Regions from separate parts of the Bradyrhizobium sp. BWA-3-5 genome, predicted to be linked through region 1. Evidence: riboswitches for the same ligand, from Rfam matches in the RefSeq annotation. Region 1 holds a riboswitch; each other region holds the start of a gene.

Evidence for each region. Region 1 has a riboswitch for cobalamin ahead of RX331_RS26615 (DUF1636 domain-containing protein). Riboswitches for the same ligand answer to the same signal wherever they lie in the genome.
Region 2: it holds a riboswitch for cobalamin, as region 1 does, so the genes downstream of both, RX331_RS30260 (DUF1636 domain-containing protein) here and RX331_RS26615 (DUF1636 domain-containing protein) in region 1, are expected to answer to the same signal.
Region 3: it holds a riboswitch for cobalamin, as region 1 does, so the genes downstream of both, RX331_RS30205 (TonB-dependent receptor plug domain-containing protein) here and RX331_RS26615 (DUF1636 domain-containing protein) in region 1, are expected to answer to the same signal.
Region 4: it holds a riboswitch for cobalamin, as region 1 does, so the genes downstream of both, RX331_RS02805 (TonB-dependent receptor) here and RX331_RS26615 (DUF1636 domain-containing protein) in region 1, are expected to answer to the same signal.

Annotation. Positions count from the first base shown of each region.
Region 1 covers NZ_CP136626.1:5,530,938-5,535,428, reverse strand. The annotation lists gene cobD (threonine-phosphate decarboxylase CobD) at 1-255, shown strand, start outside; partial or broken gene RX331_RS26625 (cobyric acid synthase) at 266-1,715, opposite strand; gene cobO (cob(I)yrinic acid a,c-diamide adenosyltransferase) at 1,739-2,404, opposite strand; cobalamin riboswitch at 2,444-2,660, shown strand; gene RX331_RS26615 (DUF1636 domain-containing protein) at 2,755-3,129, shown strand; gene cobW (cobalamin biosynthesis protein CobW) at 3,126-4,160, shown strand; gene cobN (cobaltochelatase subunit CobN) at 4,160-4,491, shown strand, end outside.
Region 2 covers NZ_CP136626.1:6,309,492-6,313,982, forward strand. The annotation lists gene cobW (cobalamin biosynthesis protein CobW) at 1-734, opposite strand, end outside; gene cobU (bifunctional adenosylcobinamide kinase/adenosylcobinamide-phosphate guanylyltransferase) at 749-1,273, opposite strand; gene RX331_RS30260 (DUF1636 domain-containing protein) at 1,270-1,722, opposite strand; cobalamin riboswitch at 1,832-2,023, opposite strand; gene cobT (nicotinate-nucleotide--dimethylbenzimidazole phosphoribosyltransferase) at 2,120-3,175, shown strand; gene RX331_RS30270 (adenosylcobinamide-GDP ribazoletransferase) at 3,177-3,941, shown strand; gene RX331_RS30275 (protein tyrosine phosphatase) at 3,931-4,473, opposite strand.
Region 3 covers NZ_CP136626.1:6,295,138-6,299,628, reverse strand. The annotation lists gene RX331_RS30210 (iron ABC transporter permease) at 1-884, opposite strand, end outside; gene RX331_RS30205 (TonB-dependent receptor plug domain-containing protein) at 878-2,749, opposite strand; cobalamin riboswitch at 3,018-3,214, opposite strand; gene bluB (5,6-dimethylbenzimidazole synthase) at 3,362-4,015, shown strand; gene RX331_RS30195 (M20/M25/M40 family metallo-hydrolase) at 4,046-4,491, opposite strand, start outside.
Region 4 covers NZ_CP136626.1:602,870-607,360, reverse strand. The annotation lists gene RX331_RS02820 (MBL fold metallo-hydrolase) at 1-26, shown strand, start outside; gene RX331_RS02815 (ABC transporter ATP-binding protein) at 210-992, opposite strand; gene RX331_RS02810 (iron ABC transporter permease) at 989-2,032, opposite strand; cobalamin riboswitch at 2,168-2,367, shown strand; gene RX331_RS02805 (TonB-dependent receptor) at 2,480-4,491, shown strand, end outside.

The DNA.
Region 1 (4,491 bases):
AACGCGACCTCGACGCGTCTGGCACGCGATTGCCTCCGCCTGGATGCTGAAGTGCAATCACAGGGCTGGACATTGGTCGGCGGCACGCCGCTGTTCCGGCTCTATGAAACTGGCGAGGCACGCGCCGCGCAGCAGAAGCTCGCGCGCCACCAGATATGGTCGCGCATATTTGGGAAGCGGCCGGGATGGCTGCGGCTTGGCTTGCCGGGTGACGAGACGGAATGGGCGCGGTTTTCCGCCACAATCTCGCCTTGATCGCCCCTCCTCAGCGGGCAAGCGTAAGCAGGCCTTCGACATCGAGATAGGTATCGATGTAATCGGCAAGCGTATCGAGCGCGCTCTCCACCCTGGCGCGGTATTGCTGGTCCGCGGCCGGAATGTCTAGTTGTGCGAGAAATGTCTTGCGGAAACTGTCGGAAGCGAACAGGCCGTGCAGATAGCTGCCATACACGCGGCCGTCGCTGGATACCGCGCCTTCCGGCGCTCCGCCAAGCAAAGCAAATGGCCGTGCACGATCCGGCCCGTCGGTATGTCCGATGTGAATCTCGTAAGCCTCGATCTGCCGGTTCGTCGCAGCGTGGACCGCCGTGACGCGGCTCAGAGTCTTTTGTGGCGTCATCACCGTCGTTACGTCGATGAGTCCGAGACCGGGAGTTTCGCCCGCCGGTCCCTCAATTCCCTCCGGATCCGCCACACTGCGTCCGAGCATCTGGTAACCGCCGCAGACGCCAAGAACATGACCGCCGCGACGATGATGCGCAAGAAGATCGATGTCCCAACCTTGGGCGCGCAGGAAGGCGAGCTCGCCGCGGGTCGACTTCGAGCCCAGCAGGATCACGAGCTTTGCATCGCCAGGGATTGCTTCTCCAGGCCGGACCATCACAAGGTCGACATCAGGTTCGAGCTTCAGTGGATCGAGGTCGTCAAAATTCGCGATCCGCGACAGCGCGAAAAGACAATCTTGCACTTGCCTGCCTTGCGTGCGCCGGTAAGCCCAAGCGCGTCTTCGGCCGGAAGTTCACGAGCGCAGGCGAAGTAGGGAAGGACCCCAAAGCCCCGCCACGATGTGCGCGCTTCGATCAGCCGGTAGCCGTCATCGAACAGTGATGGATCGCCGCGGAACTTGTTGATGACGAAGCCGCGAATCATGGCCGCATCGTCGGGATCGAGCATGGCCTTGATTCCGACGAGCTGCGCAATGACACCGCCGCGATCAATATCGCCGACCAGCACGACGGGAATGTCGGCCTTGCGGGCAAAGCCCATATTGGCGATATCGGCGCTCCTCAGATTGACCTCGGCGGGGCTGCCGGCGCCCTCGACGAGAACAAGATCGGCGCGATCCTTGATACGGGCGAAACTCTCGAGAACCGGCGCCATCAGCGATGGCTTCATCGCAGCGTATGCACGCGCGCGCGCAGCGTCGCCACGCGGCGTCCGTGCACGATGATCTGGGCGCCGACATCAGTTTCCGGCTTCAGCAAGACCGGATTCATATCGGTATGCGGCTCGACACCTGCGGCCTGCGCCTGCAATGCCTGCGCGCGTCCGATCTCGCCGCCGTCGACCGTCACGGCGGCATTGTTCGACATGTTCTGCGGCTTGAACGGCAGCACCCGATTGCCGCGCCGGGTGGCAGCGCGGGCAAGGCCGGCCACGATGAGCGACTTGCCCACGTCCGAACCCGCTCCCTGGATCATCAATGCGCGCGCCATCGAATCGAATCCCGATTGCTTGGTCAGAACTCAACGCCGGGCTGGGCCTTGATGCCGGATCGGAAGGGATGCTTCACGAGCGTCATCTCCGTGACAAGGTCGGCGGCGTCGATCAATTCCTGCTTGGCATTGCGTCCGGTGAGGACGACATGCATCATTGGCGGCTTTGAATTCTTCAGGAACTCAACGACCTCTCCGATCTCCAGATAGTCGTAGCGAAGCGCAATATTGATCTCGTCGAGAACCATCATGCGCAAGGCTTCATCAGCGATCAGCTGCTTGGCCTTTTCCCATGCGGTGCGGGCAGCGGCGATGTCGCGGACGCGGTCCTGCGTTTCCCAGGTAAAGCCTTCCTCCATCGCATGGAATTGGCACAGTTCGCCAAAATGTCCGGTGAGCAGGCGGCGCTCGCCAGTGTCCCATGCACCCTTGATGAACTGCACGACGGCGCAGGAAAAGCCATGCGCGAGGCACCGCATGATCATGCCGAAGGCCAAGGAAGATTTTCCCTTGCCTGCCCCGGTGTGGACAATGATGAGCCCCCTCTCTCCACTCTTGGTGGACATCATCCGGTCGCGCGCGGCCTTCTTCTTTGCCATTTTCTTTGCCATTTTTGCCGAATGGCGGGCATCCAATGCGAATTCGGAGATCGCGGTTTCTTCCTCAGCAGCATCAGATCCGGAAGTCATCTGCACGTCCCTTTGGCTTGACAAGTTGCACGCTTGGGCAAATGGTGCGGTGGCGTTGGTTCCTGTCCTACGACAGGCGAAGAGGGAATGCGATAGGGCTCTAGCCTCAAAGCTCGAGCCTGAAGCGCAGCCGCCCCCGCGACCGTGACCGGAGAGATCTCCAAGAGCCACTGACCTTTAAGGGTTGGGAAGGTGGAGATCGAGGGAAGAACCTGCTCCGCAAGCCGGGAGACCTGCCAGCGCACCGATTGACCACCGGCGGACGGGGTGTTCCGCGACGGGGAGCGAACCCGTGTGTCATTGGTTCGCGTACCTCATCGCCTCCGCCAAATTTTTGTTGAGAAGGGGCGATGACCGTCACGCTTCACGTCTGCATCACCTGTCGTGCCGACCAGGCAGTAAGGGATGGCGAAACCACACCGGGCGCGCGTCTGCACAGCGCTCTCCTCGAGGCTGGCGTGCCGGAGGGCGTCAGCGTCGTTCCGGTCGAATGCCTGTCGGCCTGCAGCCAAGGCTGCTCGATTGCGCTCTCGGGGCTTGGGCGCTGGTCCTATGTGTACGGTCGCTTGTCCGATGCAAACGCACCGGATGTAGTCGCCGGGGCTGCGGCCTACGCGGCCGCGCCAGATGGCATTGTGCCATGGCGCAGCCGGCCGGCGATCTTCCGCAAGCAGTCGCTTGCCCGTATTCCACCGATCGCCGTCCTGCCAGAGGCCGCAGAATGAATACCCTCACCAAGGTTCCGGTGACCGTCGTCACTGGTTTTCTCGGATCGGGCAAGACGACGCTGATCCAGCACTTGATCACCAATGCGAACGGCAAGAAGCTTGCGGTGCTTGTCAACGAGTTTGGTAGCGAGGGCGTCGACGGCGAGATCCTGAAATCCTGCGCCGACGCCAGCTGTCCTGCCGAGAATATCGTCGAGCTCGCCAATGGCTGCATCTGCTGCACGGTCGCCGATGACTTCATCCCCGCCATGGAGCAACTACTCTCGCGCCCCGTGAGGCCTGATCATATCGTGATCGAGACATCCGGCCTGGCTTTGCCAAAGCCGCTGCTCAAGGCCTTCGACTGGCCAGAGATCCGCTCACGAATCACGGTCGACGGCGTGATTGCGCTTGCGGATGCCGAGGCCGTGGCCGCCGGCCGCTTTGCGCCCGACCCTGCCGCAGTGGAAGCGCAGCGTTCGGCCGATCAGAACCTCGATCACGAGACGCCGCTGTCGGAAGTGTTCGAGGATCAGATCGCGTGCGCGGATATCGTGCTGCTCACCAAGGCGGACCTTGCCGGCGCGGCAGGACTTGAAGCGGCCAAGGCGGCGATCACCGCCGAAATGCCGCGTCGCGTGCCAATGCTGCCTGTCGTCAATGGTGCAGTCGATGCGCGTGTGATCCTTGGTCTCGAAGCGGCTGCTGAAGACGATCTCGCTTCGCGACCTTCTCATCGCGACGGCGAAGAAGAGCACGAACACAACGATTTTGCTTCGATAGTCGTCGAGCTCCCGGAAGTGGCTGACGTGGATGCGCTGGTCGAATCGATCAAGCGGCTTGCGCGTGAGCAGAACGTATTGCGCGCGAAGGGATATATCGCGGTCGCGGGCAAGCCGATGCGATTGCTGCTGCAATCGGTCGGCGAGCGGGTGGGGCATCAGTTCGATAGGCCATGGGGCACGCGGCCAAGGCGCTCGAAGCTGGTGGTGATCGGTGAACACGACGATATCGATGAGGCGGCCATCAGGACTGGACTCGAGATCTGATGCACGTCATCTTTCGCGAGAGCCGCGGTCTTGAGGAGACTGCGATCCCTAAGGATCTCGGTCAAGATCCGGCAGACCTTGTCGTGCTCTCGTTCTCGGACAGCGATCTTGCCGCGTTCGCCTCTGGCTGGCGTCGCGGCCGTGCCGGACTGCCATCGCTGAGGCTCGCGAATCTTGCGGAGCTGCGTCATCCCCTGTCGGTCGACACCTATATCGAGCGGACGCTGTCGCATGCGCGCGGCATTTTGGTGCGCCTGATCGGCGGCGAATCCTACTGGTCATATGGGCTGGCTGCCCTGCATCAACTTGCGAAGGACCGCGATATCGCGCT
Region 2 (4,491 bases), 780 kb from region 1:
TCGTGCTGCTCCTCCTCGCCGTGGTGGCCGGCGCGCGCTGCCATGTCGTCTTCCGCGGCGGCGTTCAGGCCGATCAAAACCGGCGCCGCCATATCGCCCTTGGAACGCACCATGTTGACGCCGGGCCGCAGCACGGCTTTGAGACGCGCCTCGATCCCAGCCAGCGCCGCCGGTGAAACCAGATCGCTCTTGGAAAGCACCACCAGATCGGCGCAGGCAAGCTGATCTTCGAATACCTCCTCGATCGGATCGTCGTGATCGAGGGAATCGTCGGCGGCCCGTTGCGCGGCAACGGCATCCTCGTCGATGGTGACGCGGCCTTCCGACAGCGCCAATGCATCAACCACCGTGACCACGCCGTCGACCGTGGCGCGGGTGCGCACCGCGGGCCAGTCGAATGCCTTCAACAGCGGTTGCGGCAACGCCAGGCCCGACGTCTCGATGACGATGGCATCCAGCGGCCGGTCGCGCGTCAGCAGTTTGTCCATGGTCGGAATGAAATCATCGGCGACCGCGCAACAGATGCAGCCGTTGGTGAGTTCGACGATATCGCCGGGCGCGCAGGCCCTTGCGGCGCACTCCTCGACCAGTCCCCCGTCAAATCCGGCATCGCCGAACTCATTGACGATCACGGCGATCCGGCGGCCATCGGCCTGCGTCAGCAGCGAACGCAGCAGCGTGGTCTTGCCGGCGCCGAGAAATCCGGTGAGCACGGTGACGGGGACACGGGACATTTCAATATTCTCCTTTAAGTCGAGCGCTTCAGCCAGAGCGGAAGCCCGGCGGCGATGAAAACAACATTGGGGACGGTGGCGGCGACGATCTGGTTGAGGCGGCCCTGGGCATCGCGAAAGCTGCGGCCGAGCGGCGTCTCGGGCACGAGACCAAGGCCGACCTCGTTTGACACCAGGACGACGGGATATTGGGCCACGCCGAGAAATCGCGTGAACCGGCGCGCTTCCACTTCGGGGTCGCGCCCCGCAAGCATCAGGTTTGACAGCCACAAGGTCAGGCAGTCCACCAGCACGGCACGGCCATGGATGGCCTCCCGGGTCAGCGCATCGACCAGCGCCAGCGGCTCCTCGACGGTGATCCAACCGTCGCCCCGCCGCTGACGATGATGGGCGATGCGCGAGCGCATCTCGTCGTCGCCCGCAGTCGCGGTGGCGAGGTAGATCCGCGCAAGTCCGCTGTCCGCGACCAATCGCTCGGCGAACGCGGATTTGCCAGAGCGCGCGCCGCCCAGCACCAGCGTGGTGGCAAGAACAGTCATTTCGGTGCGCTGCCGTCGTCCGGCGACCAGCGCATCGGCGGCACGCGCGCCACCATGCCCTTGCGCAGAACTTCCGCCCGCTCGCGCCACGGCACCAGGCCGTAGTCGGAGTTACGGTAGGACTCGACAAACGATACGAGGGCCGCAGTGCCGCTCTCGGTCTGCAGATCGCCGAACAAGAACGTGTAACCATCAGCACTTGACACCGCGACGGTTGCGGGCCGCTTGCAGACGCTAAGGCATTGCACCGGCCGCACCTGAACGTGATCGGACGAACCGATCGCGGCCTTGACCGCTTCAAACATATCGGGGCCGACCACGGCGCCGCCATCGGCGTTCCTGCAGGTGATGCACACGCTCACGAAGGTAGGGCCGCTCGGTGCGTTCGCACGCGCAGCTTCGACCAACGCCAAATCAGCGGGATTTTGCTCAGCCTTTTCGCGATCCATCACAGGCTCACATCACGGCCGTCGGGCCACGAGCTTTGTTGGGTCGCGCCGACGGCTCATCGCCGTCAGGCTCGCTCCCGTCCGGTGCACCCCGCCCCGACGACGCCTCCAAAGCACAGTTCGTGATGGCAGGTCTCCTGGCTCGCGGGTCGTTGCCGTCAGCCGCCTTCCCGGGAATCCCAGTGGCATCGGCTCGGGGCTCGTCGCTTACAGTTGCGGGGGCAGCGCCGGCATTGAGAGAACTCGCACCGGCTTCCCTTTTCACCTCCCTCGCGGGAGGACCATCGCGGATGACGCTAGCCGCCGCGGTAGCCGGGGTCAACCGGTGCGGCCCTTGGGTCAGATCGGATTGACCTGACATGGGCTGTTGGGTCAGGTAGGCCCGGAAAGGAACCCCATGACGACCGAATCCCGACCGCTTTGGCAGCCGCCTTTCGTTCCCCCGCTCAATCAGGAGTTGGAGGCAACGATGCGCGCGCGAATCGACGGGAAGGCCAAGCCTTTGGGGTCGCTCGGGCGCATCGAGGACCTCGCTGTGCGGCTTGGCATGATCGCGCATCCAGCGGCTCCCAAAGCCGACAAGGCCGTGCTGCTGGTCTTCGCCGGCGACCACGGTCTCACCGAGGAAGGCGTGTCGCAATATCCGTCGGCGGTGACAGTCGCGATGGTGAGGACCTATCTGGCGGGCCGCGCCAGCGCCAATGCCTTTGCCACCGCGGGCGATGTTGGGATTCGCGTCGTGGACGCCGGGGTGGCCGCCGAACTGCCCGCGCATCCCAATTTGATCGACGCCAAGATCCGGATGGGTACCGCCAACGCCGCACGCGAACCGGCAATGACGATGCGACAGGCCGAAGATGCGCTGGCCAAGGGCTGCGCGCTCGCGATGGCCGAGATCGCCGCGGGCGCCGATATCATCGCGCTCGGCGAAATGGGCATCGGCAACACCGCCTCCTCCGCCCTGCTGGTGCATCGCCTGGCACCGGCGCCGCTTGATGAATGTATTGGGACCGGCGCCGGGCAGGATGATCCGGGCATGGCACGCAAGCGGGCCGCCATCGCCAAAGCCGCGGCGCGCAGCGATGCCAGCTCTCCACTGGACGTCCTCAGCGAGTTCGGCGGGCTCGAAATTGCGATGATGGCCGGCGCGGTGCTGGGCGCGGCCTCAAAGCGGCGGCCGGTCGTCATCGATGGCTTCATCTCCAGTGCGGCCGCGCTGGTGGCCATTCGGCTCTGTCCCGCTGCGCGCGATTATTGCGTGCTCGCGCATCGCTCCGCCGAAAAGGGCCACGACATCGTGCTCGCCGCGTTCGGCGCAAAGCCGCTGCTCGATCTTGGGCTGCGGCTCGGTGAAGGCACAGGTGCCCTCCTCGCCGTGCCGCTGGTGCGCGCGGCCGCGCGGCTCGTGACCGACGTCGCCGACCTCAGCGACGTTCTGGCCGGGAATATCTGACATGAACGAGACCGAGCGCTTCTTCGATGCGGTGCGGTTTCTCACCATCCTGCCCACGCCGCCGACAAAAGCCGCGCCCCAGCCGGACTGGCTGGCCCGATCCCTAAAATATTTTCCGCTGGTCGGAAGCGGCATCGGCGCCGGCTCGGCGATCGTTCTGCTGCTTGCCGGCCAAATCTGGGGGCCATTTGTTGCCGCGATGCTGGCGATCATCGCCGCCGCCGTCATCACCTCCGCGCTGCACGAGGACGGCCTCGCCGATACCATCGATGCCTTCGGCGGCGGCTGGACCGTCGAACGACGGCTGGAGATCATGAAGGACAGCCGAATCGGAACCTACGGCGCGCTAGCCCTGGGTTTTGGCGTCGCCTTGCGCATAGCGGCGCTGACGCAGTTGCCCTTATGGGCCGGCGCCTTCGCACTGGTCGCGAGCCACGCCGCAGCACGCGCCACGCCGGGGTTTGTCATCAACGCCATGAGCTACACGGGCGATACCACGGCAATGAAAGTCAACTATGCCGAGGTGCCCGTTCGTGCTGAGGAAATACGGTTTGCCCTGATCACCGTCGTTATTGCCGCGCTGCCGCTGGCGTTCATTTCCGCCTTTTCGGTGCTTTCCGGAGCGCTGCTCGGCGCCACGCTGGCCGCTGCCCTCGCGATATGGTCGCGACGGCTGATCGGCGGATACACCGGCGACGTTCTCGGCGCCATTGAACAGGTATTCGAGATCGGGTTCCTGCTCGGCGTCGCCGCCATCATCCGATAGGCCACGACAACGGGAGCTGATATGGTTTGCCTTCGAAAGCGTCGGCACCGCGGCCGATCCGATCGATCGCTTCCGCCATCCGGCCGCCTCGTCCGAGCAAATCATCGGCCAGCGACACCATCAGCCGGTTCGGCGTCACCGATGGCGCACGGCGTCGCAATTCCTCCGCGATGTCGCGCTCGAAGCCCGGATTGCGGTCGCAGGCGATCACATAGGCCGCAGCGCTTGAGCGGCTGATGCCGGCCCAACAATGGATCAGCAGGGCGCGGTCGCCCGCCTCACGCCCGAAATCCAGGATCGCCTTCATCGTGGCACTGTCCGGCGCGACGAAGCCCGGCACGGCCTCCGTGATGTCATGAAACGACAATTCCCGGTGTCGCTCGCACGCAAGCGCTCGATGGTCCTCGCCTCCATGATCCGGCGACAGCAGGGTCAACAGATCGAACCGGTTAAGCCCCGCCGCAACGCCGGAGAGCCCGCTGAGCGGGCAGACGTAAAGGCATGGCGGGCCCTCGGAAGTTTCCGCGATCATGGCGTTGTCCCCGGCGAG
Region 3 (4,491 bases), 760 kb from region 1:
AGCAACAGCGCCGCGCCGGCCAGCGCGCTCGGGATCAGCAGGCGCGCCGGATCGTGGCCGATCAAGGGCCGCACCAGATGCGGGGCGACCAGGCCGATAAAGCCGATTGCCCCGCTGACGGCCACCGCGCCGCCGACCCCCAGCGCGACGCCCGCGATCACCGTTAATCTCAACCGGCCGACATCGACGCCAAGGCTTTGCGCGGTCTCTTCGCCAAGGCTCAGCGCGCGAAAGGCGCTGCGCTGGCTGATCAGCACGGCGGCACCCGCGATGATGAACGGCGATGCGAGCATGACATGGCGGAAGCTGCGGTCCTCCAGCGAGCCGAGCAGCCAGAACGCGATTTCAAGCGCGGCAAAGGGATTGGACGATAGGTTCATCACCAGCGCGGTCGCCGCTCCCGCGAGGCTGGAAATCGCCAGGCCCGAAAGGATCAGTAGCAGCAGGCCGGCGTTTCTTCCGGCGATGCCGAGCAGCACGAACACCGACGCGAACGCCATCGTGATTCCCGCGACCGGCAGCGCGTAGGATCGGACGTCGGCCCAGCCAAGTGCAATCATCAGCACGGCGCCAAACGCGGCCGATTGCGGCGCCCCGAACAGGGAAGGCGACGCCAGCGGATTGCGCAGCAGGCCCTGCAGCGCAGCGCCCGAGAGGCCGAGTATCGCACCGATGGCCAGTCCAAGGATCATTCGCGGCAGGCGAATTTCCGCGACGATGATCCGCTGTACGTCGGTCCCGCCGCCGAGCAGAGCCTCGAGCACGGTCAGCGGCGACAGCCGCACGGGTCCAATGCCGAGCGAGCCAAGCGCCAGCAGTGCCACCAGCGCAGCAAGCCCGGCGGTTGCGATCACCTGTCGTCTTGCGGCATCGGTGCTCACCATGTGGCGCTAAACCCCGCATACGCCGCCGGACCGGTGGTGCCGAAGTTGAAAACCTCCTGATAGTGCTCGTTCAGGATATTCTCGCCGCGCGCAAACACCTTCCAGTTCTTATCAATCTTGTACTCGGTATAGAGATCGACGCGGGTATAGGCGTCGACCTGGCTGGTCTGGCCGGCGCTGCTGAAGCGCTTGGAGACCGTGAGTATGCGGGGCTCGATCAGCCATCTGTCGGTCGGCGTGATGGTCAGCGTGAAGCGCGCCAGGTTTTTCGGCCGCCGCGCCAACACCAGCCCGGTCGCAAGATCGACCGCGTGCAGGTAGGTGTAGGCCGCGTTGAACTTCACGAGGCCCGGCAGAACATCGATCGTTGGGCCCACCTCCACGCCGCTAGTCTCGGCGCGGGCGACATTGACGTAGCAACCAGTCTGAATGCCTCTGCACGGATTGGCGGTTGGTGTCGACGACACAAAGTTGATGAGGTTACTGAAGTCGTTCGAGAAGCCGGTGACCGAGGCGATGACGCGGCCATTGAACAGCGATTGATCGATGCCGGCGTCATAGCCGAAGCTCTGCTCGGGCTTCAGACCCGGCGAGCCGTTGGCCGGATCGTAGAGCTGAAACAGCGTCGGCGCCTTGGCGCCGGTGCCTGCGCTGGTGTGGAATCTGGTGCCGGTCTCGGCAATCGTGTAGGCCGCCGTCGCGCGCCAGGTTTCGAAGCGCGCCACATCAACCACATCGTCCACGCGTCCGCCGAGCGTGATGTTCAGCCGCTCGCCGATCGGGAGCTGCCACAACGTGAACACCGAATTGGTGTCTTGCGCTTTTCCAAGCAATGCATTTCGCGGCCCCGGGGTCGGCAGCAGATTGGTCGAGTAGGTGTCGGCGGTCTCGTGCTGTGTCCGGCTGCCGACGATCAGCGAACCGAAAGCGCCCAGCTTCAGATTGCCCTGATATTCCGCGCCGCTGCTATTGCCGATGAAGTCCGAAATGATTGACGTGGTGTTTTGCGGCAGTTTGTTGGTTTTGTAGGTGACATCGTTGAAGGAGCGGTCGATATGGGTGTCAAATACGTTCAGGCTATGGGTCAGGATGCCCCCGAATGTATCGATCGAGGCACGTCCCCACACCTGCTGTAAAAGCCTCGTCGCGCTTGAAGGTGTATCGGGAAACGCGCCGGTCGATTGGTCATAGGCCGATCGTGTGAATGAGGAGAGCATACCGGTTTCCAGTCGTACGCCTTCACCGGCGTCGTAGCCGAAGCGGGCCGAGCCGCCGAGACGGTCGAAACCGTCGCGTTCCAGCGGGCCGAATTTGGCCTCCAGCGGCGGGATCCGATAACCAAAGCGGGAGAAGCCGTTGCTGTGTTGCGCGGCGCCGGTGACGGCGTAAGACCACGGGCCTGACGATCCGATCATCGATCCGTTGGTCACCGCGGTGCCATAGCTGCCGCCTTCGGTGCGGACATTGAACTGCGCCGGGCCGGTGCCCTTCTTGGTGATGATGTTGACGACACCGCCAATCGCGTCCGAACCATAGAGCGCGCTCTGCGGGCCTTTCAGCACCTCGATCCGCTCAATGGCGCTTGGCGCAAACATCGCGAAATCGAAATCGCCGCTCGCGGCGGTCGGGTCGTTGATCCGGATGCCGTCGATCATCACCAGGGTCTGGCCGGTATTGGCGCCGCGCAGCCGGATGTTCGCGGTCGAACCCGGACCGCCACTCTCAGAAATGTCGAGGCCGGGAACGGTTCGCAGCGCGTCGACCAGCGAGCCGGGATTGCTGGTTGCCAGCGTCTCGCCCTTGACCACGCTGATCGAGCTGCCGGTGCGGCTGATCGGCTCGGACTCCCTGTCGGCCGTCACCACCACCACCTCCGCCGGCTGTGCGGGCGGGGCAGGCGTATTATTCGCGGCCGGCCGCACCGGGCCGGCCCTGCTTCGATCTCGATTTTTGGGAGTTGTACGGGCCGGTTTTGGCGGAGCGTCCGGATTGATCACCACCGGCGGAAGTTGATCCGAGTTCGACCGCGCGTACGCAGCGCTGTGACAATAAGCCAACGCAACAATGGCCGCCGAGCCGGCAGCATATCCTAGCCAATTCATAGTGCCCCTTCCGTCGACCCACCGTCGAACGAGTTGATTTCTCGTCAGCGGCCGGTCTCCTGGCTCGCGGTGGTCTGCGATCCGCCTTCCCAGGCTTGAAGCCCAGTGGCCGTTTGGATCGCGAATGCCGCTTACAGTTGCGGGGGCAGCTGCGGAGTAGGGGCAATTGCCCCGCACCGCATTCCCGTTTCACCTTCTTTCGAAGGCACCGATGACGAATCCAAATAAGCACAATAGCGCGCGCACTTCAAACAGGTCTGAACAGGCGGCGTCTATTGCTGTTGACGATCAGGGTATGCAAGCGCTTTGAATTCCGCGGTTCTCACGCGATTCTCACTCCAAACCGGGAAATCCCGCGAAGCATAGGCAAAGGCCATGACCATCGATCCGCCAGCCGTGCCGCACTTTGACCAGGCTTTCCGCGCCCGCCTATACGATCTGTTTGGCTGGCGCCGCGACGTGCGCCGGTTTCGCAGGGATCCTCTGCCGCCCAGCCTGCTGGAGCGATTGATTGAAATCGGCTGTCAGGCGCCGTCCGTCGGGCTGTGTCAGCCCTGGCGTTTCGTGGTGGTGGATGACCCCGGCCGCCGGCAGAAGGTGGTTGAAAATTTCGAGGCCTGCAACCGCGATGCGCTCGGAGATTATACCGGCGATTTATCTATTCGGTACGCCGCGCTGAAACTGGCCGGATTGCGCGAGGCGCCATGTCACCTGGCCGTGTTTGCCGATCGTTCGACAGGCGTCGGCCACGGGCTTGGCCGGCGCACGATGCCCGAGATGGCAGACTATTCCGTCGTGACCGCAGTCTTTTCAATCTGGCTGGCATCCCGCGCCGAGGGCATCGGCATGGGCTGGATATCGATCCTCGATCCCTGCGCCATAACGGAGATTCTGGATGTCCCGAAGGACTGGCGCTTGATCGGATATTTCTGCCTCGGCTATCCGCAGGCTGACGACGACCGCCCAGAACTTGAGCGCGCCGGTTGGGAGGAACGCCGGCCTGCCGGAGATTTCATTTTTCGGCGATGATTCTTGTAACCATGCGACCCGTCAGGCCGTTCATCGCGTGGTCGCAAGCTGCAGTGCGAGCGCGCAGGCACGGTCGTATTCGTCGAGATTGATCCACTCGTCGATCGTGTGCGGCTCGTTCTGGCCGGCGCCGAAGGTCACCGTCGGCACGCCGTGCCGGACCATCCAGTTCGCATCCAAGCCGCCACTAGCGGCGCGGATATTCGCTGTCGCGCCGACGCCGGACACGGCCGCGACTGCCCGTTTGACCACCGGCAAGCTCTCCTTCATGCGGAACGGATAATAGTCGGTCTCGGCCCTGAACTTGATGCGGCCCGACTTGCCGGCGCTGTTCTTCACCTTCTTTGCAGCCTTCTCGAACGCCGCCTTGTAGGCTTTCGTGATCTCCTTGAAGAACTTTGCATCGTGACTGCGGCTTTCGCCGCGCACATGCACATAGTCGGTGACGACATTGGTGGCGTCGCCGGCCGGCCGTC
Region 4 (4,491 bases), 3.0 Mb from region 1:
TCGGCGGACCGGTGGTTCAAGGGTAGTCAAGTTGAAGTCGTCGTCCCTGCGAACGCAGGGACCCATACGCCGCGGCGCCAATGATAGACGTCGCGGCTGGTTGCCTTTCTTATTACATGCCCTGTGGTTATGGGTCCGTGCCTTCGCAGGGACGACGCGGCATTTGCGGCGCATGCTGCCCCGCCACTTTCAACTCTGCCGCCATCGCATCAAACATCCGCCCAGGGAACGATCACGGCTTCGTTCTGGTGTTCCGCGCGATAAGCCGAGATCCGGAACACATCCGCCATCACCTGTTCGGAGAGCGCCTCAGCCGGCGCGCCCTGCGAGACCAGCCGTCCGTGGTGTAGCACCAGCACGTGATCGGCAAACCGCGCGGCCAGCCCGAGATCATGCGTCACCACCATGACCAGCACGCCCTTGTCGGCGGTTGCGCGCAAATTCTGCATGACGTCGATCTGGTGCCGCGGGTCGAGCGAGGCGGTCGGCTCGTCGGCGAGGATCACCGGCGCTTCCACCGCCAGCGCACGGGCCAGCGCGACGCGGCTGCGCTCGCCGCCGGACAGTTCGGTGACGCGGCGATCGCTGAACTCCATGACGTCGACCGCCTGCATGGCACGCAGCACCGCCTCCGCATCCCTCGCCGACAGCCGCGCGGGATCGGTCGCACCATGCGGATAGCGGCCGAGCGCCACGATATCGCGCGCGACCAGCGGCCAGTGCACCATGTGTCCCTGCGGCAGATAGCCGAACCGCTTTGCGCGCTCGCGCAGCGGCAGCGACGACAGCGCCTGTCCGCCGATCTCGATTTCGCCTTCGGACGGGATCAATCCCGCCAGCGCCCGCAGCAGCGTCGTCTTGCCGGCGCCGTTGGGACCGACCAGCGCCACCAGATGGCCTGCCGTCAGCGCCAGCGACACGTCCTGCAGCACGACGCGGCCGGCGAGCCGTACAGCGAGTGCCTTTGCGGTCAGCAGCGCATTCTCGCTCATGCGACACCTCCGCCGAGCGCGCGGCGCTCGCGCATGATCAGATAGAGAAAGAACGGCACGCCGATCATCGAGGTCAGCACGCCGACCTTGATGTCCGACGTCGAGGGAATGATGCGCACCGCGATATCGGCCGCCAGCAGCAGCGCGGAACCGGCGAGCGCGCTCGGGATCAACAGCCGGCCCGGATCATGGCCGATCCCGGGCCGCATCAGATGCGGCGCGACCAGGCCGATGAAACCGATCGTGCCGGTGACGGCAACCGCCCCGCCAACGCCGAGCGCGACGCCCGAAATGACAAGCAATCGCAAGCGGCCGACATCGACGCCGAGGCTTTGCGCGGTTTCCTCGCCGAGGCTGAGCGCGCGAAAGGCATGGCGCTGACTGAGCAGCATGGCGGCGCCGGCAATAATGAAGGGTAGCGCCAGCATCACGTGCTGAAAGCTGCGGTCCTCCAGCGAGCCCAGCAGCCAGAACGCGATCTCCAGCGCCACGAAGGGATTGCTGGAGAGATTCATCACCAGCGCCGTGGCCGCCCCGGCAAAGCTCGAGATCGCAAGTCCCGACAGAATGAGAATCAATAACCCGGCATTGCGCCCTGCGATCGACAGCAGCACGAACACCGAGCCGAAGGCGGCGATGATCGCCGCCACCGGCATCGCATAAGAGCGCACGTCGGCGAGGCCCAGTGCAATCACCAGCACCGCACCGAACGCGGCCGATTGCGGCGCGCCGAACAGCGAAGGCGACGCCAGCGGATTGCGCAACAGGCCCTGCAGCGACGCCCCCGATAGTCCGAGAATGGCGCCGATCGCCAGCGCCAGCAGCGTGCGCGGCAGGCGAATTTCCCGCACAATGACCTGCGATACCTCGCTGCCGCCGCCGAACAACGCTTCCGCCACCACTAATGGCGAGAGCCGCACCGGCCCGATGCCGAGCGAGATCAGCATCAGCAGCACAACGAGAGCTGATATCGCAAGCGTCGCGCCGATCCGCCGGCGCGCGGCATCCGCATTGGTCAGGGTTACGGCCTCAACACTCATCAATAGTCCAACGGCAGTTTTGCTCGCTGAGGTACATCAGTCCGGTAGGCGCGGCGCATGCGGCAAAAATAGCGCACCCGTCCAGCGAGGATTCCGAGAGCGCCTCCGGCGGATTGACTCGCTATTTGACAAACTTCTACCATAGTTTCCGACGGTTCCCGTTCGGGGATCAAAAGGGAATGCGGTGCGGGGAAAATCCCCAATTCCGCGGCTGCCCCCGCAACTGTAAGCGGCGAATCCTTCGTCATAGGCCACTGGGCATCTCGGTCCTGGGAAGGCGACGATGGGGTAACGACCCGCGAGCCAGGAGACCTGCCGTCAGCCGTGGTCACACGCGAAGATGTCGGTCGGGGAGTACAGGCATTAGCTTCACCTGAGCTGCTTTAGGCACATGGTGAGACTTAGTTCGCTGTGACGTGCCACTGACGTCATACCGAGGTCTCGACCATGTCTTCCACCACCGCCATGCGGCAACACCGCTTCTGGCTCGCCAGCAGTTTTTTGGCGCCGATCGTATCGTTCGGCATTTCCGCCGCAGAGGCGCAGCAGGCGCCATCCGAACCATTGCCGCCGATCGAGATCACTTCGCCGACCGACCCGAATCGGACTCGCGCAAAGCCGACCTACGATGAAGCATCAACCTCGCGCCGCGTCGTGCCGGCGGCTGCGCCATCAAGCGGCACGCGGCCCGCATCCGGAACCGGCGCGGATGCCTCGCCGCAAAGTGCTGCGCAAGGTGCGGGCGGAGGCGGCGGCCGGCAGTTCTCCGGCATCGTCGGGACGTCGGCGACGGTGATCACGGCTGCCGAGATCTCGCATTCGCCGGCCCAGACGCTATCCGAGATCATTGCGCAACAGCCGGGCGTGCAGTTGCAGTCGCTCTATGGCGGCGTCAACGGCGCCAAGACGTCGGTCGATCTCCGCGGCTTCGGCGCGTTTGCCACCGCCAACACCCTGGTCCTCGTCAACGGCCGCCGGCTGAACGATATCGACATGGCCGGGGTCGATCTTTCGACCATTCCGCTCCAATCGATCGAACGGATCGAGATCACCCGCGGCAACAGCGGCGCAGTGCTCTACGGCGACAACGCGGTCGGCGGCGTCGTCAACATCGTCTTGAAGGACGGCGTCGGCGGCCCGCCCGTCGCGATGCGCGCAGAGGCCGGTATCGGCTCGTTCAACCAGCGGCTTGCGAACATCTCGGCCGCGACCAATTACGGACCTTGGTCGACGTCCTTCTATGGCAACGCCATCAAGTCTGATGGTTACCGGGTCAACAACGCCCTCGACCAGCGCAACGGGGTGGGCAATCTCAACTACAGCACACCGGACCTCAAGGCCTTCCTTACGGTGACTGGTGACGACCAGAAGCTCGGGTTCCCGGGCGGACGCACCGTCGATCCCTCAATCGGACTCGATCAACTCGTCACTGACCGCAGGGGGACCAATACGCCGTTCGATTACGGCAACCAGCAGGGCGCCAGCGCCACCACCGGCTTTACCAAGACAATCATGAACGGCGTCGACCTGATCGTCGACGGCGGCGTTCGGAAGAAGGACACGCAAAGCGGCTTCTTCGGCGCGGTACCGTTTGCCTCGCCACTTCCGAGCTTCTCCTCCACCTATAACGACGCATCATTGCTGACCTGGTCGATCACGCCGCGATTGAGCGTCAAGAATTCGATCTTCGGGATGCCCTCGCAGATCCTGACCGGCATCGATTATTACGATGCGACATTCAATCAGGACCGCGGAGCGTTCAAAGGCCTGGCGCCAACCCACATCTATGACCTGTCGCAACAGACGCTGGCCGGCTACTGGCAGCAAACCATCGGCCTGTTGCCGGCGACCGATTTCTCCTATGGCGCCAGGATTCAAAACACCAGCCTGAGTGCCCGCGATCGGTTCGATCCCAATGCGCCCGGTTGCGCCTTGTTCTTCAATTGCAGCCCCGCGGCCTCTCCGCTCGACAGCAACGAAACACAATACGCACTGCATGCCGGCCTCGAGCACCGCTTCAACAGCGTGTTCTCGGTATTCGGCCGTGCCGCGCGGGCATTCCGCACCCCAACCGTCGACGAGCGTGTCTCCAATGGCCCCTTCTTCGTTCCGGGGACTTTCCAGTTGAAGACCCAGACCTCGCACGACATCGAGGGCGGATTCCGCATCAAGAGCGGTGGCTTTCAGATGCAGTCGAGCATCTACAACATGGATCTCGAGAATGAGATCCATTTCATTCCAGCACTGTTCTACAACGTCAACCTCGGTCCGACCCGCCGCTACGGCTCGGAGACCAGCGCCTCGCTGCGCGTCAGCGACACCGTGACGCTGCGCGGCGGCGTGGCTTACACCCGCGCGGTGTTTCGCGAAGGGGAGTTCGCCGGTAACGACGTGCCGCTGGTATCGCGCTACACCGCCAGCGGCGGCGTGACCTGGAACATCTGGCAGAACTACCTGGT